DNA from 3 places in the Streptomyces marianii genome. Region 3 is predicted to be linked to each of the others. Evidence: predicted binding sites of a transcription regulator. Region 3 holds the regulator's gene; each other region holds the start of a gene.
The links. The regulator HrcA, encoded in region 3, represses chaperone genes, less so after heat shock. The targets are predictions, from matches to a motif close to TTNGCACTCNGNNNNNCNGAGTGCNAA.

Region 1: a site for HrcA is predicted at 5,425-5,451, ahead of groL (chaperonin GroEL). Genes of this name have one in related genera too.
Region 2: a site for HrcA is predicted at 2,489-2,515, ahead of groES (co-chaperone GroES). Genes of this name have one in related genera too.

Annotation. Positions count from the first base shown of each region.
Region 1 is NZ_VAWE01000001.1:4,662,924-4,670,443, forward strand. Features, by position in the region: gene FEF34_RS21060 (alpha,alpha-trehalose-phosphate synthase (UDP-forming)) at 1-140, opposite strand, end outside; gene FEF34_RS21065 (DUF7927 domain-containing protein) at 669-1,553, opposite strand; gene FEF34_RS21070 (glucosyl-3-phosphoglycerate synthase) at 1,643-2,602, opposite strand; SAM riboswitch class I at 2,736-2,882, shown strand; gene thrC (threonine synthase) at 2,900-4,189, shown strand; gene FEF34_RS21080 (MoaD/ThiS family protein) at 4,186-4,461, shown strand; gene FEF34_RS21085 (cold-shock protein) at 4,904-5,107, shown strand; gene groL (chaperonin GroEL) at 5,578-7,200, shown strand; gene FEF34_RS21095 (PAS domain S-box protein) at 7,454-7,520, opposite strand, start outside.
Region 2 is NZ_VAWE01000001.1:3,333,153-3,340,672, reverse strand. Features, by position in the region: gene FEF34_RS14850 (THUMP-like domain-containing protein) at 1-1,264, opposite strand, end outside; gene FEF34_RS14845 (polysaccharide deacetylase family protein) at 1,320-2,399, shown strand; gene groES (co-chaperone GroES) at 2,663-2,971, shown strand; gene groL (chaperonin GroEL) at 3,071-4,693, shown strand; gene FEF34_RS14830 (ester cyclase) at 4,826-5,518, opposite strand; gene FEF34_RS14825 (Rossmann-fold NAD(P)-binding domain-containing protein) at 5,562-6,131, opposite strand; gene FEF34_RS14815 (SDR family NAD(P)-dependent oxidoreductase) at 6,692-7,465, opposite strand.
Region 3 is NZ_VAWE01000001.1:5,720,346-5,727,865, forward strand. Features, by position in the region: gene FEF34_RS25905 (SpoIIE family protein phosphatase) at 56-1,963, shown strand; gene hemW (radical SAM family heme chaperone HemW) at 2,203-3,435, shown strand; gene FEF34_RS25915 (DUF3097 domain-containing protein) at 3,759-4,559, opposite strand; gene FEF34_RS25920 (MBL fold metallo-hydrolase) at 4,588-5,310, opposite strand; gene hrcA (heat-inducible transcriptional repressor HrcA) at 5,500-6,516, shown strand; gene dnaJ (molecular chaperone DnaJ) at 6,517-7,520, shown strand, end outside.

The sequences.
Region 1 (7,520 bases), 1.1 Mb from region 3:
CCGATGGCCGACAGCCCGGACACCAGTCCGCCGCCGCCGCGCCGTGCGTCGAGCGTGCCGTCCTCCCGGAAGGCGTAGGTGACGGGGCCCCGGTTGGAGGCGACGAGAACTCGTGCGGCGTGCCCGTGCTCAGAGACCATGTCGCGAAACCTAGCCCTTCCTGGAACCGCTCAAACGTACGGCGGACTCCGTGGCCGGAGACCGCCGGAGATCGTCGGAGACCTGCCCACGATCGTTGGAGGCGCAGCCGGTGACCGGCTGCGCGCCGACCCGGGCGATCGCTGGGGACGGGGCTCGGGACAGGTGCCGTTCGGTCCACGACATGTGCCGTCCGGTCCGGCCGATCGCTGGGGACGGGGCTCGGGACAGGTGCCGTCCGGTCCACGACATGTGCCGTCCGGTTCGGGCGATCGCTGGGGACGGGGCTCGGGACAGGTGCCGTCCGGTCCGGTCACTCGCCGGGCCCGGACCTGCCGCCCGGCCGGGACCGTCGAGTGCGGGCGGGCCGCCGGCCCGGACCGCGCCCTCCCGGACGACGGCTTCGGGCCGTCGCCCGCCGGCCCGGGCCCGTCGCCCCGGCCGGTGACCGGCTGCGCGCCGCCCCGGACCGCGCGCCCGGTCGCGTGCCGTCCTCCGACGAGGGCCCAAGAACGGTGGCGCGTACCTGATCAATGGTTTCCCCGGTCGCGCGTGGCCGCGAGCGCGATGGCGCCGGCGGCCGAGAGTGCCAGGGCCATTCCGCCGAGCAGCCAGAGCCGCTCGCTGTTGTGGCCGGCCGCCGCGATCTGGCCGACGGCCCCGCTGCCGTGTGCCGGGGCACCGGCCTGTCCGGCGCCCGCCGCGTTGCCGGGGCCGCCGGGGGCAGGCGGCACGCCCGGCCCGCCCTGGGCGCCGTCCTCGGCGTCCTCCTCGTCCAGACCGTCCTCATGGCCCTGTTCGAGGCTGTGGTCGTGACTCTCCTCGTCGCCGAAGTCGGTCCGGGGGGCCCCGAGCTCCCCGATCTCCTCGGCCACGGGCGTCGCCGTGCACCGGGCGTCTCGGGTGCCGGTGGCGCAGTTGGACCGCGGGGACTGGACCTCCAGGCCGCCGCCGAGCCGCCCGTCGCCGCCGTCGCCGCCGTCCTCGCCTCCCACGGTGACCGAGTAGGTGACGGTCGCCGTCCTCCCGGCCGGGATGGCACCCGAGTACGAGAGCACGGGCTCGGTGTAAGCGACCCGGCCGAGTGCGGTCCGGGCGTTGCGGTCGTAGACGGCGTCGTCGAGGGTGCCGCCGAGATCGTCGGTGAAGCGCACGTCGGGGAGTTCCCGCTCGCCGTTGTTCGTCGCCCTGATGGTGAACGTGAGGGTGTCCCCGAGGGCGACCCTCTTCGCCGACGCCGTCTTGGTGATCTCCAGATCGGGGGCCGGCGCCGACAGGGCGGCAGCCGCCGGCACGAAGCCCGTCGTGACGGCCGCGGCACCCGCGGCACCCGCGGCGACCGCCAGGGCCCCGAGGAAGCGGGACCGATCGCCTCTGCTGCGCCCGCGGTCCCTCGTCAGGTCCTGGCCGGACACGGCCCGAACAGAACGGAAGACCCGAGCACCCTGTGAACTCGCATTGCCCATGAGTCCGAAATGTAGACAATCATTCCGGCTGGGCCGCGTTACGCCGCGCCCGTGTTTCGCCGCCCCGCCCGGCTCGCGTACTCGGCGATGTCCGCCATCGGCGGACGCTCCTCCGTGTCCACCGCGTGCGTTCGCGGGACGAAACCGCCCTCGCCGCGCTCGAACTGGGTCAGTGCCGGGCGGACCAGGTGCCCACGCGAAAGGCGCAGCTGGGCCGTGCGGTAGATCGCCGCCGCCATCCGGCCCAGCGCCTGCCCGTCCTGGTGGCGGTGCAGCCGTACGCCCACGTCCACCTGCGCCAGCGCGTCCAGGCCCACCGTGTGCAGCGCGTCGACCAGCAGGCCCAGTTCCACCCCGTAGCCGACCGGGAACGGCAGCCGCTCCAGCAGCGAGCGCCGCGCCGCGTACTCCCCGCCGAGCGGCTGGACGAATCCCGCGAGCTGTGGCCAGTGCAGATTGAGCAGGGGCCGGGCCACCAGTTCGGTCACCCTCCCGCCCTGGCCGGGCGCGTCACCGAGCGGCCGGTCGTACATCGCCTTGACGAACTGGACCTCGGGGTCGGTCAGCAGCGGCCCGACGGTCCCCGACACGAAGTCCGCCGAGAACTCCTTCAGGTCGGCGTCCACGAAGCAGACGACGTCGCCGACGGTCGCCAGGAGGGAGCGCCACAGCACCTCGCCCTTGCCGGGCACGGCCGGGACGCGCGGGAGTATCGCGTCCCGGTGCACCACCCGGGCGCCGGCGCGTGCGGCGACCTCGGCGGTGCGGTCCGTCGACCCCGAGTCGACGACGACCAGCTCGTCCACGAGCGGCACCGCGTCGGTCATCAGGTCGCGCCGGATCGCGGTGACGATCTCCCCGACCGTCGCCTCCTCGTTCAGCGCTGGGAGCACCACGCTGACCGTGGTGTCCTGCTTGGCGGACAGCAGCCGGTCCAGTGGGCGGTCCGCCACCGACCAGGACCGCCGGGCCAGCCAGCGCTCCACCTCTTCCAGCACGTGATCTCCATCTCGCGGATCGGACGACCATCTCAAGCGTCCGGGGGTTCGGTTACAGTCTTGAACAACGCGGACCGCCGATGCATGTCGGGGGTCGTCGCGCCGAGACAATCGAATCGAGACAATCGAATACCGCTCATCCAGAGGGGCAGAGGGACACGGCCCGTTGAAGCCCCGGCAACCCTCCAGCCGATCTCGCCGCCCATCGCGGCCGAGGCTCACGGCTAGGGAAGGTGCCAATTCCGTCTCGCGGTGAAACGCACCGCGGGGAAGATGAGGAGAAAGGGCCTCGCCTCCATGGCTGTGCAGACTGTTGCCACCACCGATTCTGCCGACACCGTCGATCTGGGCCCCGCCTCCGGGCTCTCCTGCCGCGAGTGCGGCGAGCGCTTCGCCCTCGGTCCGATCTTCGCCTGCGAAGCCTGTTTCGGGCCGCTCGAAGTCGCGTACGACCTGCCGAGCGGCGACGCCGAGGAACTGCGCAAGCGGATCGAGAGCGGTCCGGAGAACATCTGGCGTTACGCGCCGCTGCTGCCCGTGCCCGCCGACGTGGCGAGCAAGCCGAACCTGAACCCGGGCTTCACCAAGCTCGTCCAGGCCGACAACCTCGCCCGCGAGCTCGGCGTCACCGGCGGACTCTGGGTCAAGGACGACTCCGGCAACCCGACCCACTCCTTCAAGGACCGGGTCGTCGCCCAGGCGATCGAGGCCGCCCGGGCCTTCGGCTTCACGACCCTCTCCTGCTCCTCCACCGGCAACCTGGCCGGTGCCGTCGGCGCCGCGGCCGCGCGCGCCGGCTTCCGCTCCTGCGTGTTCATCCCGCACGACCTGGAGCAGGGCAAGGTCGTCATGGCCGCCGTCTACGGCGGAGAGCTGGTCGGCATCGAGGGCAACTACGACGACGTCAACCGCTTCTGCTCCGAGCTCATCGGCGACCCGGCGGGCGAGGGATGGGGCTTCGTCAACGTCAACCTCCGCCCGTACTACGCCGAGGGCTCCAAGACGCTGGCGTACGAGATCTGCGAGCAGCTCGGCTGGCGGCTGCCGGACCAGATCGTGATCCCGATCGCCTCCGGCTCCCAGCTCACCAAGATCGACAAGGGGCTCCAGGAGCTGATCAAGCTGGGCCTGGTCGAGGACCGGCCCTACAAGATCTTCGGCGCCCAGGCCGAGGGCTGCTCCCCGGTGTCCGTGGCGTTCAAGGCCGGCCACGACGTGGTCAGGCCGCAGAAGCCGGACACCATCGCCAAGTCCCTGGCGATCGGCAACCCGGCGGACGGTCCGTACGTGCTCGACATCTGCCGACGCACCGGCGGTGCCGTGGAGGACGTCACCGACGAGGAGATCGTGGAGGCGATCAAGCTGCTGGCCCGTACCGAGGGCATCTTCACCGAGACCGCGGGCGGTACGACCCTCGGTGTGGCGAAGAAGCTGATCGAGGCCGGAGTGATCGACCCGGCCCTCACCACGGTGGTCGTCAACACGGGTGACGGCCTCAAGACCCTCGACGCGGTGGCCCCGACCACGGGTATGTCCGCAGTCATCCGTCCCAACCTGGACTCCTTCCGAGAGGCTGGCCTCGTATGAGCGTCAACGTCCGCATCCCCACCATCCTCCGCACCTACACGGGCGGTCAGGCCGAGGTCCCGGCCGAGGGCGCCACCCTCGCCGAGGTCATCGCCGACCTGGAGAAGAACCACACGGGTATCGCGGCCCGGGTCCTGGACGACCAGGGAAAGCTGCGCCGCTTCGTGAACGTGTACGTCAACGACGACGACGTGCGTTTCGAGCAGGGCCTGGAGACGGCGACGCCGGACGGTGCCGGGGTGTCGATCATCCCCGCGGTAGCGGGCGGCTGATCGCCACGCAGAGTCAGCAGAAGTGCCCCCTCCGCAAGCTCGGCGGAGGGGGCGTTTCTGCATGGTTGAGCGCGATAGAGTTGGGGAAGCCCCCTCCGCTGCGTGTGCCAGGCGCATATGAGAATGCGGTCGCGCACGACAAGAAGCAGCCAAAGTGTTCGAGCGTGATGCGCAATAAGTGCGCTTTGTCTGGCCCGACTTGCCCGGGAATGCTCACATTTCTGCTAATTCATCCTTTCGGTCCTGCCCGGAATTCTCGTCCGATTGACCTGTTGCAGACGGCAGTTGGACAGATACATTCAGCCGCGGTCGACGCGTTCCGGCGCACATCCATGGGTCATCCGTATGCCCCTCCGGGCACCGGGGGACACCGCTGGGTGAGGTCTGACCCGGGTCCGCGAAGTGCGGTCCTGTGCAAGGGCCAGTAATAGGGGAGTTAGGCATGGCTCAGGGCACCGTCAAGTGGTTCAACGCGGAGAAGGGGTATGGCTTCATCGCGGTCGACGGTGGTGCGGATGTTTTCGTCCACTACAGCGCGATCCAGATGGACGGATACCGCACCCTGGAGGAGGGTCAGCGAGTCGAGTTCGAGATCTCGCAGGGCCAGAAGGGGCCGCAGGCGGACATGGTCCGCGTAGCCGGCTGAGCGCCGACTGACTGCAGCAACGTGACGGAGGGTCCGTGCCAGGGGCGCGGACCCTCCGCCGTGTCCGGGGCCGCCTTCCGTCGAGGTCGTGTCCGGGGCAGGCCCTCCGTCGCGGCCGGACCGCCGGCCGGCGTGCGCGGGTCAGCGGTGGCGGGCCGCGCCGGATCGCTCGCCGGCGTGCGCGGGGTCGCGACCTGCGAGGTGTGCGGTCCGCGCCTGCGCCGGGTCCGGGTCCGGGCCCGGCCGCCGTGTCCTGATGGACGCCCGAGTCGCGGTCGCGCCTTGCACTCGCCGGGTCCGAGTGCTAATCATTGGCGTTAGCACTCTCCGAGTGAGAGTGACAACGAAGGACCGGGTCGGTGAGGCCCGCAGGCCGGGTGGGGCAAGGAACCACAAGGCGTGCAGGCCGTCCGTCGCGGGCACCAGCGCGGTCCGGAGCAATCCACCCCAGTCCGGGAGGACCACTTCACATGGCCAAGATCATCGCGTTCGACGAGGAGGCACGGCGCGGTCTCGAGCGCGGGATGAACCAGCTCGCCGACGCCGTCAAGGTCACCCTTGGCCCCAAGGGCCGGAACGTCGTCCTCGAGAAGAAGTGGGGCGCCCCCACGATCACCAACGACGGTGTCTCCATCGCCAAGGAGATCGAGCTCGAGGACCCGTACGAGAAGATCGGCGCCGAGCTGGTCAAGGAAGTCGCCAAGAAGACGGACGACGTCGCCGGTGACGGTACGACCACCGCGACCGTCCTCGCCCAGGCGCTGGTCCGCGAGGGCCTGCGCAACGTGGCCGCCGGCGCCAACCCGATGGCCCTGAAGCGCGGTATCGAGAAGGCCGTCGAGGCCGTCTCCGGTGCCCTGCTCGACCAGGCCAAGGAGGTCGAGACCAAGGAGCAGATCGCCTCCACCGCCTCCATCTCCGCCGCCGACACCCAGATCGGCGAGCTCATCGCCGAGGCGATGGACAAGGTCGGCAAGGAAGGCGTCATCACCGTCGAGGAGTCCCAGACCTTCGGTCTGGAGCTGGAGCTCACCGAGGGCATGCGCTTCGACAAGGGCTACATCTCGGCCTACTTCGCGACCGACATGGAGCGCATGGAGGCCGGCCTCGAGGACCCGTACATCCTCATCTACAACGGCAAGGTCTCCTCGGTGAAGGACCTCCTCCCGCTGCTGGAGAAGGTCATGCAGTCGGGCAAGCCGCTGCTGATCATCGCCGAGGACGTCGAGGGCGAGGCCCTGTCGACCCTGGTCGTCAACAAGATCCGCGGCACCTTCAAGTCCGTCGCCGTCAAGGCCCCGGGCTTCGGCGACCGCCGCAAGGCCATGCTCGGCGACATCGCCATCCTCACCGGCGGCACGGTCATCTCCGAGGAGGTCGGCCTCAAGCTCGAGAACGCGGGCCTGGACCTGCTGGGCCGCGCCCGCAAGGTCGTCATCACCAAGGACGAGACCACGATCGTCGACGGTGCCGGGGAGAGCGACCAGGTCCAGGGCCGGGTCAACCAGATCCGCGCCGAGATCGAGAACTCCGACTCGGACTACGACCGCGAGAAGCTGCAGGAGCGCCTCGCGAAGCTGGCCGGCGGCGTGGCCGTCATCAAGGCCGGCGCCGCGACCGAGGTCGAGCTCAAGGAGCGCAAGCACCGCATCGAGGACGCCGTCCGCAACGCCAAGGCGGCCGTCGAGGAGGGCATCGTCGCCGGTGGTGGCGTGGCCCTGCTCCAGGCCTCCCAGGTCTTCGAGAAGCTCGAGCTCGACGGTGACGAGGCCACCGGTGCCGCCGCTGTGAAGCTGGCCCTGGAGGCCCCGCTGAAGCAGATCGCCGTCAACGCCGGCCTCGAAGGCGGCGTCGTGGTGGAGAAGGTGCGCAACCTGACCCCGGGCCACGGCCTGAACGCCGCGACCGGCGAGTACGTCGACCTCATCGCCGAGGGCATCATCGACCCGGCCAAGGTGACGCGTTCCGCGCTGCAGAACGCCGCGTCGATCGCCGCGCTGTTCCTCACCACCGAGGCCGTCATCGCCGACAAGCCGGAGAAGGCCGCCGCGGCCGCTCCGGGCGGCATGCCGGGCGGTGACATGGACTTCTGATCGACCCGAAGGTCGATCCACGTCCTGAACCGAGGGCGGCACCCCTTCCGGGGGTGCCGCCCTCGGCCTTTGCGCCCCGGCGCGACTCTGCTGCCCAATTCGGCTGAGCAGCAGAGTCATGCCGGGAAGGCCGCAACGGTCACCGCGTTGTCGCAGGTCATGGTCCGCGTGTCGGAGTTGCCCCGGAACTGGGCAGCAGTGTCCGGCGGGGCGGCCGGCGCGTGCGTACGATCGCGTGCGGGGTGGGGACCCGCTACAGCGGCTCCAGGTGGAGTGTGAACCACGTCGTCTTGCCGTCGTCCGTCGAGCGGACGCCCCAG
Region 2 (7,520 bases), 2.4 Mb from region 3:
CGCGGGTCAGGAAGACCGTGGCCGCGTTCGGCCCGCTCGGCTTCACCTTGCGGCGCAGCTCCTCGGGTTCGACCGCCGACCCGCGCTTCTTGACGGTGAGCGTGCCGACTTCCCGTTCACGCAGCAGGGCCTTGAGCTTCTTCAGGTTGAAGGGGAGTTCGTCGGTGATCTCGTACGCGGTCGCGTACGGCGTCGGGCGCAGCTCGTCGGCGGTGATGTACGCGATCGTCCCGTCGAGCAGGCCGCCGTCGAGTTCCTCGGCGACCTCCGCGACCAGATGGGCGCGGATGACGGCGCCGTCGGGCTCGTAGAGGTAGCGGCCGGTCCTCCGTACCCGGGGGTCGGGCAGCCCGCGTCCGACGAGTGGGGCACCCGACGGCAGCAGCGTGGCGCGCCGGGTGCCCGGCGCGGTGCCGAACCAGAGCACGGCCTCCTTCACGTCCCCGTGGTCGGAGATCCACTCGGCCTCGGCGTCCTCGGGGATCGCCTCGTGCGGGATGCCCGGGGCGATCTTGAGGGCCGCGAAACGGGCCGTGCGGGCCGTCCCGACGGCCCAGGACAGCGGTGGCGAGTACGCCTCCGGGTCGAAGATCCGGCCGCTGCCGCCCTTCGGTCCGCGCCCTCCTCCCGGCCGCCCGGCGCGGCGGGCGGGGTCGACGAAGACGGCGTCGTGGGAGGAGGTGTCGACCTCGGTGACATCGGCCCGGCGGACCTCGATGAGCGGGGCCAGGCCCAGAGCCTCGGCATTGGCCCGGGCGACGTCGGCGGTGAACGGATCGCGGTCCACGGCGAGTACGGAGATCCCGGCGCGGGCGAGCGCGATCGCGTCGCCGCCGATCCCGCAGCACAGATCCGCGACGCTCCGCACCCCGAGTTCCGCGAACCGGGCGGCTCGGTGGGCGGCGACGGACGCCCGCGTCGACTGCTCCACACCGTTGGGCGTGAAGTACATCCGGTAGGCGTCCTCCACGCCGAACTTGGCCACCGCGCGCTGCCTCAGCCGTGCCTGCGTCAGCGCGGCCGAGACCAGCTCGGCCGGGTGGTCGCGGCGCAGCCGGGTGGCGACGCCCAGCTCCTGTCCCGGGTCGTAGTCGCGCAGGGCGGTGAGCAGGGCCTGCCCTTCGTGGGTGAGCAGGGGGGCGAGCGGGGAGGGTGAGCCGGCGTCGTTCACCCGGCCATTGTCGGCCAGCCGGGGGACGGTCTGCGGCCGGGCGGCGCTGTCGGGCCTTCGCGGGCGCGCGGCGCTGACAGGATGCGACGCCATGCAGCAAGTACGACAAAACGAAAAGAAGCCAGCAATTCGGCGCAGACGTATGTGGATGTGCGTGCTGCTCGTCATGGCCGTCGGCTCGGGCTGTGCCGCCGAGCCCGGACGGGGCGGAGCCGGGGCCACCGGGAAAGCGGGCGCCACTGCTTCAGTCGCCGCTCCCGCGCACGGTCAGGAGCCGGGGTCGCCGGGGCGGGGGGACCGGAAGGGCGAGGACGCGCGCGAGGGCGCCGGGTCCCGGAAGGCGGAGGGCCGCGGGGAGGGCGGGAAGGAGGGCCGGCGAGACGCCCGGAAGGACTTCGGCGAGGAGGGCGGGGAGCGGGGGAAGAAGGACGAGGGCCGGGAGCGGGCGGGAGGGAAGGCGCCCGCCGGACCGGCCGAGGCGCTCGCGTACGCCAAGCGCACGAAGAAGATCCAGGCCGCCCGGGCTGCCGCCGCCCGGCGCTGGGGCCTCCGGCAGGCCCCACTGCCCGCGCCCCCACCGCCCGACGAGAAGCCGAAGATCGCCACGCGCAAGGGCTTCGAGGTCGACCGCCACAAGGGCCTGCCGCCGGTCTTCACCACCGTGCCCACCAAGCAGAAGGTCGTCTTCCTGACGATCGACGACGGCGCGGAGAAGGACCCGGAGCTGCTGCGGATGATGAGTGAGCTGCGGATCCCGTACAGCGCCTTCCTCAGTGACTACGTCGTCAGGGACGACTACGGCTACTTCGAGAAGATGCAGGACCGCGGCGTCTCCCTGCACAACCACACGCTCACGCATCCCTACCTGCCGGGGATGCCGTACGCGAAGCAGAAAACAGAGATCTGCGGGCAGCAGGCCAGGATCGAGAAGCGGTTCGGCAAGCGACCGCGCCTCTTCCGTCCGCCGTACGGCAGCTACAACCGGGACACCCTGCGCGCCGCCAAGTCCTGTGGTGTGAAGGCCGTGCCGCTGTGGGCGGCGGAGGCGTTCCCCGACCACATGGAATGGCGCGAGTTCGACCGGGACCTGCACCCCGGCGACATCATCCTCACGCACTTCCGCGGCAAGGCGGAGTGGAAGGGTGGCATGCCGGACATGATCCGCCATGTGATGAAGGTCGTGACCGCGAAGGGCTATGCCGTGGCGAGGCTGGAGGACTACGTCTGAGGGGCTGAGGAGGTGTCGGGACGCCGGACGGCCCGCGCGAGGGGACGCACGTCGGACGGCCGTCGGAAACCGGCCGAACACGCAGTGGATTGGCACTCCGCTTGACCGAGTGCTAATCCCGGTCATAGTCTCGGCTCTGGCACTCCCCACCGGAGAGTGCCAACACAGCGACGGGCAGGTCCGGCACCCGCGACGACGGATCCACCTGGTCGCCACCTCAGACAGTTGAACCCCGTGAGATCTCCGAAGGGGGAGGTCGGATCGTGACGACCACCAGCTCCAAGGTTGCCATCAAGCCGCTCGAGGACCGCATTGTGGTCCAGCCGCTCGACGCCGAGCAGACCACCGCCTCTGGCCTGGTCATTCCGGACACCGCCAAGGAGAAGCCCCAGGAGGGCGTCGTCCTGGCCGTCGGCCCGGGCCGCTTCGAGAACGGCGAGCGTCTTCCGCTCGACGTCAAGACCGGCGATGTCGTGCTTTACAGCAAGTACGGCGGCACCGAGGTGAAGTACAGCGGCGAGGAGTACCTCGTCCTCTCGGCCCGCGACGTGCTCGCGATCGTCGAGAAGTAGTTCACCGCAGATTTACCCAGAGCCGCGCCCCTGGCCCCCGCTGATGATGAAGCCGGGCGGCAGGGGCGCGGTTCGCTTTGAGAGGACTTGAGAAGCTCCATGGCGAAGATCCTGAAGTTCGACGAGGACGCCCGTCGCGCCCTTGAGCGCGGCGTCAACAAGCTCGCCGACACGGTCAAGGTGACGATCGGCCCCAAGGGCCGCAACGTCGTGATCGACAAGAAGTTCGGTGCCCCCACCATCACCAACGACGGTGTCACGATCGCCCGTGAGGTCGAGATCGAGGACCCGTACGAGAACCTCGGCGCCCAGCTGGTGAAGGAGGTGGCGACCAAGACCAACGACATCGCGGGTGACGGCACCACCACCGCCACCGTGCTCGCCCAGGCCCTGGTTCGCGAGGGTCTGCGCAACGTCGCCGCCGGCGCCTCACCGGCCGCCCTGAAGAAGGGCATCGACGCCGCGGTCAAGGCCGTCTCCGACGAGCTGATCGCCACCGCGCGCCCGATCGAGGAGAAGTCCGACATCGCCGCCGTCGCCGCGCTGTCCGCCCAGGACCAGCAGGTCGGCGAGCTCATCGCCGAGGCGATGGACAAGGTCGGCAAGGACGGCGTCATCACCGTCGAGGAGTCCAACACCTTCGGTCTGGAGCTGGACTTCACCGAGGGCATGGCCTTCGACAAGGGCTACCTGTCGCCGTACATGGTGACCGACCAGGAGCGTATGGAGGCCGTCCTCGACGACCCGTACATCCTGATCAACCAGGGCAAGATCTCCTCCATCCAGGACCTGCTCCCGCTGCTGGAGAAGGTCATCCAGGCCGGCGCCTCCAAGCCGCTGCTGATCATCGCCGAGGACGTCGAGGGCGAGGCCCTGTCCACCCTCGTCGTCAACAAGATCCGCGGCACCTTCAACGCGGTCGCGGTCAAGGCCCCCGGCTTCGGCGACCGCCGCAAGGCGATGCTGCAGGACATGGCCACCCTCACCGGTGCCACCGTCATCTCCGAGGAGGTCGGCCTCAAGCTCGACCAGGCCGGTCTGGACGTGCTGGGCACCGCCCGTCGCATCACCGTCACCAAGGACGACACCACGATCGTCGACGGCGGCGGCAAGAGCGAGGACGTGGCCGGCCGCGTCGCGCAGATCAAGGCCGAGATCGAGGCCACGGACTCCGACTGGGACCGCGAGAAGCTCCAGGAGCGCCTCGCGAAGCTCGCCGGCGGCGTGTGCGTGATCAAGGTCGGCGCCGCCACCGAGGTGGAGCTGAAGGAGAAGAAGCACCGTCTGGAGGACGCCATCTCCGCGACCCGCGCCGCGGTCGAGGAGGGCATCGTCTCCGGTGGTGGCTCCGCTCTGGTCCACGCCGTCAAGGTGCTGGACGGCAACCTCGGCAAGAACGGCGACGAGGCCACCGGTGTCGCCGTCGTGCGCCGTGCCGCCGTCGAGCCGCTGCGCTGGATCGCCGAGAACGCCGGCCTCGAGGGCTACGTCATCACCGCGAAGGTGGCGGAGCTGGACAAGGGCAACGGCTTCAACGCCGCCACCGGCGAATACGGCGACCTCGTGAAGGCCGGCGTCATCGACCCGGTCAAGGTCACCCGCTCGGCCCTCGAGAACGCCGCCTCGATCGCCTCCCTGCTTCTCACCACCGAGACTCTCGTGGTGGAGAAGAAGGAAGAGGAGCCGGCGGACGCGGGCCACGGCCACGGCCACGCCCACTGACCCGCGGCGGTCCCCCGTCCGTCCAGGACGTACGAAGGTCCCCGCTCCCTCCCGGGAGCGGGGACCTTCCCCGTGCCCGGGCCGGGCAGCTTCGGCCGGGCCGAAGCGTCGGCCGGGGTCACGGCCAGGTGGTCACATCTCCAGCGCCCCGAGTTGCCCCATCAGCCCGAGCCGGTCGTACTGCCACCAGCCCTCGCAGATCAGGCCCTCGTGGAGCCGGTGGACGGTCGTGCCGGTCATCGACGCCTGCCTGCCGGTGGGCGCGAGGCCGAGGAACTCGCCCGTGTGCGTGCCCTCCCACGTCCAGCGGGTGCAGACCCGGTCGGCCTCGGCGACCTGGTCCTCGACGGTGAAGGTGAAGTCGAAGGCGTCCCGCCACATCGCGACCTCGCGGCGGAAGGCGTCGACCCCGATCACGTCCGGCGAGTTGGCCGGGTTGTGATCGTGGTAATCCCGGGTGAGCAGTCCGTCGAGGAGGCCGGGGTCACCGGGAAGGGCCTCGGTGAAGAACCGGGCGCACAGACCCTTGTGCAGCTGCTCGTCGCGGATGACCTCCAGGTCGGTGAAGGTCGGCATGCGGTCGCACAGCGCCACCATCTCCTGGAAGATCCGGTCGGTCTCCGGGAGGTTCGAGTTCCGCATCGCGTCCTCGTACGAGGGAAACTCGACGATCTCCACCACGTGGGTCCCGTCGGAGCGGTCCTGGGCGAGGAGGCTGTGGGTGGCGGTGCGCCTGCCCTTGGTCTGTTCGACCCAGGTGTCCAGGAGCTGGTTGAGCTCGTCGACGCGTTCCGTCTTGCAGTCGATCATCTGTACGAATGTCATGGCGTCTCCCGGCGGATCGGGCGCTGCGTCGGATTACTCCAGTCTAGTGAAATACGCGCATTCTGCCTCGATTTGCCCTGTCGGGGAGAGGTCCGGGCGGATAGGGCGGCCTTCCGGACGGAGCACCCTGGGCCGAGCGGTTCGGCACCGCGGGGACGACCGGCTCGGCGAAGGGGCGGCCCAGCGCGTACCGCTCCACCTCGTCCAGCGCCAGATCCGCCATGCGGTACAGCTCCCGGCCGAGGGAGCCCGCGACGTGCGGAGTCAGCAGGACGTTCGGGAGGTCGTAGAGCGGAGGGTCGGCGGGGGCACCTCGGGTGCGGTGACGTCCAGCACGGCACTGAGGTGGCCGGACAGCAGATCCGGGAGCAGCGCGTCCGTGTCGACCGGCGCGAGTCCCCCCGCGGTTTGACCAGGTCGCGCCGTCGGGCATCAGGGACAGCCTGCGGGCGTCGACCCAGTGGCGGGTGGCCGGGATCTCGGGTGCCTGGACGGTGACGATGCCGCTGCGCAGGCAGAGGTCGTCCAGCGCACCGACTCGGCCCCGGGTGGGCGGCCTCGTCGGCGTCCGCGTACGGGCCGTACAGCAGTACTCGTCACCGCCGCACCGCACGCCGTGAGGGCGGCGAGGGCGGTGTGCGCGCCGGCCATGACTCGGGTGGGGCCGTTCCAACTGCGGCTCACGGCTGGGCTCCTGAGGCTGCGGTACGGGTGCCGGCGTCGGCCGGATGCTTGAGCCGGGTGCGAGCGAAGTCAAGAGCGGGTCCCACAGGTCCGCCTCAGGGCACACCCCGCGCCCGGTCGTGCGCGTGCACTCCCCGACGCTCGTGCACGGCCGTGCCGAGGTCCGGGCGGGCCCCTCGTCACGGGAGTGCCGAGGGCACCCCCGTCCGGCAGACGGCCGGGCGGCCGACCCGGACGGACCGACCGTGCAACCACAGCCCGTACCCGGCTGCACGGTCCGGACCGCCTCCGTTCTCCGGCTCCGCCCTCCAGGCCGGCTCACCCGCTCACCCGCATCTCCGCCCTGCACGGCACGACCCGCCAGGGATCGGACACGCTCCTCGTCCGCACCCGCCTCGCCCACGGCCGAGCCCGGTTCCGCCCCCGTCGCGGCCCTCACCGGGGTCGGGACCGGCGGCCGCACCCTCACGGTGACCCGGCAGGACGGGACTACCGCGGTCCGTACTTGCGGCCCGCCCTGGAGCTGACCCCGCCCAGCAGACCGCGCGGGGCCAGCTTCACCACGCCCATCAGCGCCTTGTAGCGCGGATCGGGGACCGACAGCGTCTTGCCGCGAGACAGATCGGCGAGCGCCGACGACACCAGCTTGTCGGCGTCCAGCCACATCCAGCCCGGGATGTTGTCCGTGCCCATCCCCGCCCGTTCGTGGAACTCGGTGCGCACGAACCCCGGGCAGAGCGCCATCAGCCGAACCCCGGTGCCCGCCAGGTCCCGGGCCGCGCCCTGGGTGAACTGCACGACCCATGCCTTCGACGCCCCGTACGTGCCACGCGGCACGAACGCGGCGACCGAGGCCACGTTCACCACCCCGCCCCGGCCCCGGTCGCGCATGGGCGCGGTGGCCGCGGCCGTCAGCCGCAGCACGGCCTCGCAGTGCACCTTGAGCATCCGCAGTTCGTCGGCCATGGAGACCTCGAGGAAGCGCCCCTTGTTGCCGAACCCGGCGTTGTTGACGAGCAGGTCCACCGTTCGCCTGCGTTCGCCGAGCCGCTGCTCCACGGAGGAGATGCCGTCGTCCTCGGCCAGGTCGGCGGTCAGTACCTCCGCCTCGATGCCGTGCAGGTCGTGGAGTTCGGTGGCCTGCTCCTGGAGGCGCTTGGTGTCCCGGGCGACCAGGACCAGATCGTGTCCGTCCGCCGCGAGCCGCCGCGCGAACGCGGCCCCGATGCCCGCGGTCGAGCCGGTGATGAGTGCTGTCGTCATAGGCGGCACGTTAGTGCGCCGCGTGCACGGGCGCCGTGCGAGTCCGGCCGCGGTG
Region 3 (7,520 bases):
ACAGACCCGGCAACCAGCCAGACCGGACAGGAGTCGCCGCGTGGGGTCCGTTCCGATGCAGCAGGAGACCGCCCACCGTTCGGTGCAGCTGCTCCCGCGGCGTGGCGGCGTTCGCCCGGCGGCCCGCACCAGCCTGCCCGGGAACCCCCTCGCCGCGTCCGCCGCCCGCCGCTTCGTCCGGGCCGCGCTCGCCGACTGGACCCGGCTCGGGACGGTCACCACGCGCGGTACGGACCGGCTCGCCGACGACGCCGCACTGGTCGTCAGCGAACTCGCCACCAACGCCGTCATCCACGCGGGAACCGGCGTCGAGGTACTCGCCCGGCTCGACCCGGCGACCGAGGACGACCCGGCGGCCCTGGTGATCGAGGTCTCCGACCACCATCCGGCGCGGGTGGTGCGCGGCGACGGCCACGAGCAGGAGGGCACCGACCCGGGCGAAGCGGATCACGGGCGCGGGCTCCATCTCGTCGCCGCGCTCGCCGCTTCCTGGGGCATCACCTACCGGCCGGGCCTCAAGACCGTCTGGGCGCGCCTGCCGCTCGACGGCTTCGACGGCGCGGCCCCGGCCCGGGCCGGCGAGGCCCCCCGGCAGCGCGGGGTCCGGGCGGCCGAGATCCTCGCCCCCTCCCCGCGCGGAAGCGTCCGCGACGACCGCCAGTGGGTCGGCCGCGGCGCGCTCTCCTTCCTCGCAGAGGCCTCCGGCCTGCTCGCCGGGCAGCTCGACGAGGACATGGTCGCGGCCCTCGCCGGACAGCTGCTGGTGCCCAGGCTCGCCGACTGGTGCGCGGTCTGGCTGGACGGTGAGACAGGCCCGGCGCCCCGGCCGGCCCGGGTCTGGCACGCGGACGAGTCCGTCATCGAGGGCCTGCGGGAGGCACTGGCCGGGGATCCGCCCCGGTTACCGGACGAGCCGCGAGGGACCGCCGTACCGGTCCCGGTCGCCTGGCCGCCCGCCGACGCGGGCAGTGCGGTCGCGTTCCGGCTGACCGTCGGCGCACGGCCGCTCGGCACCCTGCTGCTCGGCCGCGAGGCACCACCGGGCGTCCCCGACGAGGCCCTCGCGCTGCTGGAGGACTTCGCCCGCCGCGTCGGCCTCGCGATCGGCGCGGCCCGCCAGTACACCCGGCAGGCCACGATCAGCCGGGTCCTGCAGCGCGGCCTCCTGCCCGCCCAGGTCGCCCGCATCCCCGGCGTCGACAGCTCCCTGGTCTACGAGCCGAGCGACGAGGGGCTGGCCGGGGGCGACTTCTACGACATCTTCCCGGCGGGCAGCGGCGGGCGCTGGTGCTTCATGCTCGGCGACGTCCAGGGCAGCGGGCCGGAGGCCGCCGTCGTGACCGGCCTCGCCCGGCCGTGGCTGCGGCTGCTCGCCCGTGAGGGCTACCAGGTCGCCGGCGTCCTCGACCGGCTGAACGGCCTACTCCTCGACGACGCGCTGGAGGCGGCCGAGGCGGCGGCGCTGACGGCGGCCGGGCCGGCCGCGGCCGGCCCGGCGGGCGCCGGCTCCGGGAGCGGCCACGAGGGCCCCCGGTCCCGGTTCCTGTCGCTGCTCTACGGCGAGCTGACACCGTTGCCGGAGGGCGGGGTCCGCTGCGCCCTCGCCTGCGCCGGCCACCCTCTTCCCCTGCTGCTGCGCCCCGACGGCACCGTCCGTCCCGCGGCCGCGTCGCAGCTCCTCCTCGGCGTGGTCGAGGACGTCGCGTACGAGAGCCAGACCTTCGAGCTCATGCCCGGCGACACTCTGCTGTGCGTCACCGACGGGGTCACGGAACGGCGGTCCGGACGGCGGATGTTCGACGACTCGGACGGGCTCGCCCAGGCGCTCGCCGGCTGCACCGGTCTCACCGCCGAGGAAGTGGCGGACCGGATACGCCGGGCGGTGCACACGTTCGCGGAGGCCCCGCCCGACGACGACCTCGCGCTGCTGGTGCTCCAGGCCCGCCGATCCCCGGGCCGCTGATTTCCGGGTTCCCGATCCTCGGGCCGCTGATTTCCGGGTTCCTGATCCCTGGGCCCCTGATCCCTGGGCCCCTGATCCTCGGGCCCCTGATCCTCGGGCCCCTGATCCTCGGGCCTCTGATCCCCGGGCCGCCGGTCTCCCGTGCTGCCGCCCCCGGGCCGCCGGGCTCCCGGCCGCGGGCCGGCCGGGCATCGTCGGCCGCGGCCGGGACACCGCGCGCGTACCGGACAATGGGACGCATGCCTTCCGCACTGCCTGATGGTGAGCCCATGCCCGTCGACGGGGCGCTGCCCCCGCACGCCCTGGAGGGCGCGGCCGGCCGGCCGCTCGGGTTCTATCTGCACGTCCCGTACTGCGCCACGCGCTGCGGCTACTGCGACTTCAACACGTACACGGCGAGCGAGCTGCGCGGCACCGGTGGTGTCCTGGCCTCGCGCGACAACTACGCGGACACGCTCGTCGAGGAGATCAGGCTCGCCCGCAAGGTCCTCGGCGACGACCCGAGGCAGGTCAGGACCGTGTTCGTGGGCGGCGGGACCCCCACGCTGCTGCCCGCCGCCGGCCTCGTCCGGATGCTGGGCGCCGTCCGCGAGGAGTTCGGCCTCGCCGACGACGCGGAGATCACCACGGAGGCCAACCCGGAGTCCGTCGACCCGGCCTACCTGGCGGAGCTGCGGGCCGGGGGCTTCAACCGGGTGTCCTTCGGCATGCAGAGCGCCCGGCGCCACGTGCTGAAGGTGCTCGACCGCACCCACACGCCCGGCCGGCCCGAGGCCTGTGTCGCGGAGGCCCGGGAGGCGGGCTTCGAGCACGTGAACCTCGACCTCATCTACGGCACGCCCGGTGAGAGCGACGACGACTGGCGCGCCTCGCTCGACGCCGCCATCGGCGCAGGCCCCGACCATGTGAGCGGGTACGCCCTGATCGTGGAGGAGGGCACCCAGCTGGCCCGCCGGATCCGGCGGGGGGAGGTGCCGATGACGGACGACGACGTCCACGCCGACCGCTATCTGATCGCCGACGAGGTCCTGGCCGGCGCCGGGTACGAGTGGTACGAGGTCTCCAACTGGGCCCGCTCGGAGGCCGGCCGCTGTCTGCACAACGAGTTGTACTGGCGCGGCGCCGACTGGTGGGGCGCGGGCCCGGGCGCCCACAGCCACGTCGGCGGGGTGCGGTGGTGGAACGTCAAGCACCCCGGCGCGTACGCGGCGGCGCTGGCGGAGGGGCGCTCGCCCGGCGCCGCGCGCGAGGTCCTGCCGGACGAGGACCGGCGGGTGGAGCGGGTGCTCCTCGAACTGCGGCTGCGCGAGGGCTGCCCGCTGGACCTGCTCCGGCCGCCGGGCCTGGCGGCCTCCCGCCGGGCCCTGGAGGACGGGCTGCTGGAGCCCGGGCCCTACGAGGCGGGCCGGGCGGTGCTCACGCTGCGCGGCCGGCTCCTGGCGGACGCGGTGGTCCGGGACCTGGTGGACTGACGGGCCCGGCGTACATCCCGGCCTTGGCCTGTTTCCCGGCTCCAGCCTGGGGTTGCGGCGTACATCCCGGCCTTGGCCTGTTTCCCGGCTCCAGCCTGGGGTTGCGGCGTACATCCCGGCCTTGGCCTGTTTCCCGGCTCCAGCCTGGGGTTGCGGCGTACATCCCGGCCTCGGCCTGTTTCCCGGCTCCAGCCCCGGCGTACAGTCCCCGCCCCGCCCCGCCCCGACCCCGTGCCGGGCCCGGGCGTACAGTCCCGGCCCCGGCCCCGGCGTACGCCCCGGCCTCGGCCCCCGGCGTACCTACCGGCTCCGTGCCGCGCCCCTCAGGCGGTGACGAAGTCGATCAATTCCTCGACCCGCCCCAGCAGCGCCGGTTCCAGGTCCTTGTAGCTGTTCACCCGGGACAGGACGTGCTGCCAGGCCGCTCCCGTGTTCGGCGGCCAGCCGAGCGCCCGGCAGACACCCGTCTTCCAGTCCTGCCCCCGCGGCACCGACGGCCAGGCGGGGATGCCCAGCGACGACGGTTTCACCGCCTCCCACACGTCGATGTACGGGTGGCCGACCACCAGGACGTGCGGGTCCGTCACCGACTCCGCGATGCGGGACTCCTTGGAACCCGGCACCAGATGGTCCACGAGCACGCCCAGCCTGGCGTCGGCGGCCGGGGCGAACTCGGCGACGACGGCGGGCAGGTCGTCGACGCCCTCCAGGTACTCGACGACCACGCCCTCGATGCGCAGGTCGTCGCCCCAGACCTTCTCCACCAGCTCCGCGTCGTGACGGCCCTCCACGTAGATGCGGCCGGCACGGGCGACCCGGGCGCGGGCGCCGGGCACCGCGACCGAACCGGAGGCCGTGCGGGTGGGCCGCGCGGGCGCGCCGGACGAGGGCCGCACGAGGGTGACCACCCTGCCCTCCAGCAGGAAGCCCCGCGGCTCCATCGGGAACACCCGGTGCTTGCCGAAGCGGTCCTCCAGCGTCACCGTCCCCGCCTCGCACCGGATCACCGCACCGCAGAAACCCGTGGAGACCTCCTCGACCACCAGGTCGGGATCGGCGGGGACCTCCGGCACGGGAGCGGACCGCTTCCACGGGGGCGTCAGATCGGGACTGTAGCTGCGCATCCGCCAGACGCTACGACACCCCGAACCGCTACGACACCCCGAACCGCCGGGCCAGCTCATCGCGTTGGGCGCGTACGAACGCGGCGTCCACCGCCGCCCCGTGCCCCGGGACGTACACCGCGTCCTCCCCGCCCAGCGCCAGCAGCCGGTCCAGCGCCGCCGGCCAGCGGGACGGAATGGCGTCCGGTCCGGCCTGCGGGTCGCCCGACTCCTCCACCAGGTCGCCGCAGAAGACGACCTCGCGGTCGCCGGGCACCAGCAGCACCAGGTCGTGACGGCTGTGGCCCGGTCCGACGTTCGCCAGCATCACCTGGCGGCCGCCGAGGTCGAGCGTCCACTCGCCGGAGACGACGTGCCGAGGGACGACCAGGGCGTCGGTGGCCCGTGCCGCGTCGTCCGGCGGCATCCCGTGGCGGATCGCGTCGTCGCGCAGCACGGCCCGGTCCCGGGCCAGGAGGCTGTCGACGCCGACCGCGCCGTACACCTCGGCCCCGGGGAACGCGGCCGTGCCGAGCACGTGGTCGAAGTGAGGGTGGCTGAGCGCGATATGCGTCACACGCCGGCCGCCGAGGAGGGACTCGGCCTGGGTCCGGATCTCCGCCCCCTCGCGGAGCGTCGAGCCCGTGTCGTACAGGAGCGCCGCACTCCCGCCGGCCACCAGGCCCACCGTCGCGTCCCAGCCGGGCAGGCGCCGCCGCCCGACGCCGCCGGCGAGCCGTTCCCAGCCGAAGTCTTCCCAACGGACGTCCATACGGCGACGCTATCCCGGAGCGACCAGCGGCGTCATGGCTCGTCGCGACGGGGTAGGGTGTCCGGCCGCCCTTGCTAGGGACGTACCTCCCGGCCGTACACTGGGCCCGGGAAAACTGGCACTCAGCGACGCCGAGTGCCAGGCCAGGGCCGAAGGACCGCCGAGGAACCACAGCTGGAGGTGTGCGCCATGCTCAGCGAACGCAGACTCGAGGTGCTGCGCGCCATCGTCCAGGACTACGTGGGCACCGAGGAGCCCGTGGGCTCCAAGGCCCTCACCGAGCGGCACAGGCTCGGGGTCTCGCCGGCGACCGTGCGCAACGACATGGCGGTGCTGGAGGAGGAGGGCTTCATCGCCCAGCCCCACACCAGCGCCGGCCGCATCCCCACGGACAAGGGCTACCGCCTGTTCGTGGACAGGCTCGCGGGCGTCAAGCCGCTGTCGTCCCCGGAGCGCCGGGCGATCCAGAACTTCCTCGAGGGCGCGGTCGACCTCGACGACGTCGTCGCCCGCACGGTGCGGCTGCTGGCGCAGCTGACCCGGCAGGTCGCCGTCGTCCAGTACCCGTCGCTCACCCGCTCCACGGTGCGGCACGTGGAGCTGCTGGCGCTCGCCCCGGCCCGGCTGATGCTGGTGCTGATCACGGACACGGGGCGGGTCGAGCAGCGGCACGTCGACTGCCCCGCGCCGTTCTCCGACACGTCGCTGGCCGACCTGCGGGCCCGGCTCAACAGCCGCGTCGTCGGACGGCGGTTCACCGATGTGCCGCAACTGGTGCAGGACCTTCCGGAGTCCTTCGACCTGGAGGACCGCGCCACGGTCTCCACCGTGCTCTCGACCCTCCTCGAGACACTGGTCGAGGACACAGAGGAACGGCTGATGATCGGCGGCACCGCCAATCTGACGCGCTTCGCGCACGACTTCCCCCTCACCATCCGGCCCGTGCTGGAGGCGCTGGAGGAGCAGGTCGTGCTGCTGAAGCTGCTCGGTGAGGCCAAGGACTCGGGCATGACCGTACGGATCGGGCACGAGAACCTCCATGAGGGACTCACTTCCACATCCGTCGTCGCGGTCGGCTACGGTTCGGGCGACGAGGCAGTCGCCAAACTCGGCGTGGTCGGACCGACCCGCATGGACTACCCCGGAACGATGGGAGCGGTACGCGCAGTGGCACGTTACGTCGGACAGATCCTGGCGGAGTCGTAAGTGGCCACGGACTACTACGCCGTACTGGGCGTACGCCGCGACGCATCGCAGGACGAGATCAAGAAGGCATTCCGGCGGCTCGCGCGGGAACTCCACCCGGACGTGAACCCGGACCCGAAGACGCAGGAGCGCTTCAAGGAGATCAACGCCGCCTACGAGGTGCTGTCGGACCCGCAGAAGAAGCAGGTCTACGACCTCGGCGGCGACCCGCTGTCCGGCGCCGCCGGCGGCGGCGCGGGCGGCTTCGGCGCCGGTGGCTTCGGCGCCGGTGGCTTCGGCAACTTCTCCGACATCATGGACGCGTTCTTCGGGACCGCCTCCCAGCGCGGACCGCGGTCGCGGACACGGCGCGGCCAGGACGCCATGATCCGGCTGGAGGTCGAACTCAACGAGGCGGCGTTCGGCACCACGAAGGACATCCAGGTCGACACCGCCGTCGTCTGCACGACCTGCTCGGGCGAGGGCGCCGCACCCGGTACGTCGGCGCAGACGTGCGACATGTGCCGTGGCCGTGGTGAGGTGTCGCAGGTCACCCGGTCCTTCCTGGGCCAGGTCATGACCTCGCGGCCGTGCCCCCAGTGCCAGGGCTTCGGGACCGTCGTGCCGACCCCGTGTCCGGAGTGCGCCGGTGACGGCCGGGTCCGGTCGCGCCGCACCCTGACGGTGAAGATCCCGGCCGGCGTCGACAACGGAACCCGCATCCAGCTCGCCGGAGAGGGCGAGGTCGGCCCCGGCGGCGGCCCCGCCGGCGATCTGTACGTCGAGATCCACGAACTGCCGCACCCGGTCTTCCAGCGCCGCGGTGACGATCTGCACTGCACGGTGACCATTCCCATGACCGCGGGCGCGCTCGGCACGAAGGTGCCGCTGGAGACGCTCGACGGCATGGAGGAGGTCGACATCCGCCCGGGCACCCAGTCCGGCCAGTCGATCCCGCTGCACGGCCGCGGTGTCACCCATCTGCGCGGCGGCGGACGCGGCGACCTGATCGTCCACGTCGAGGT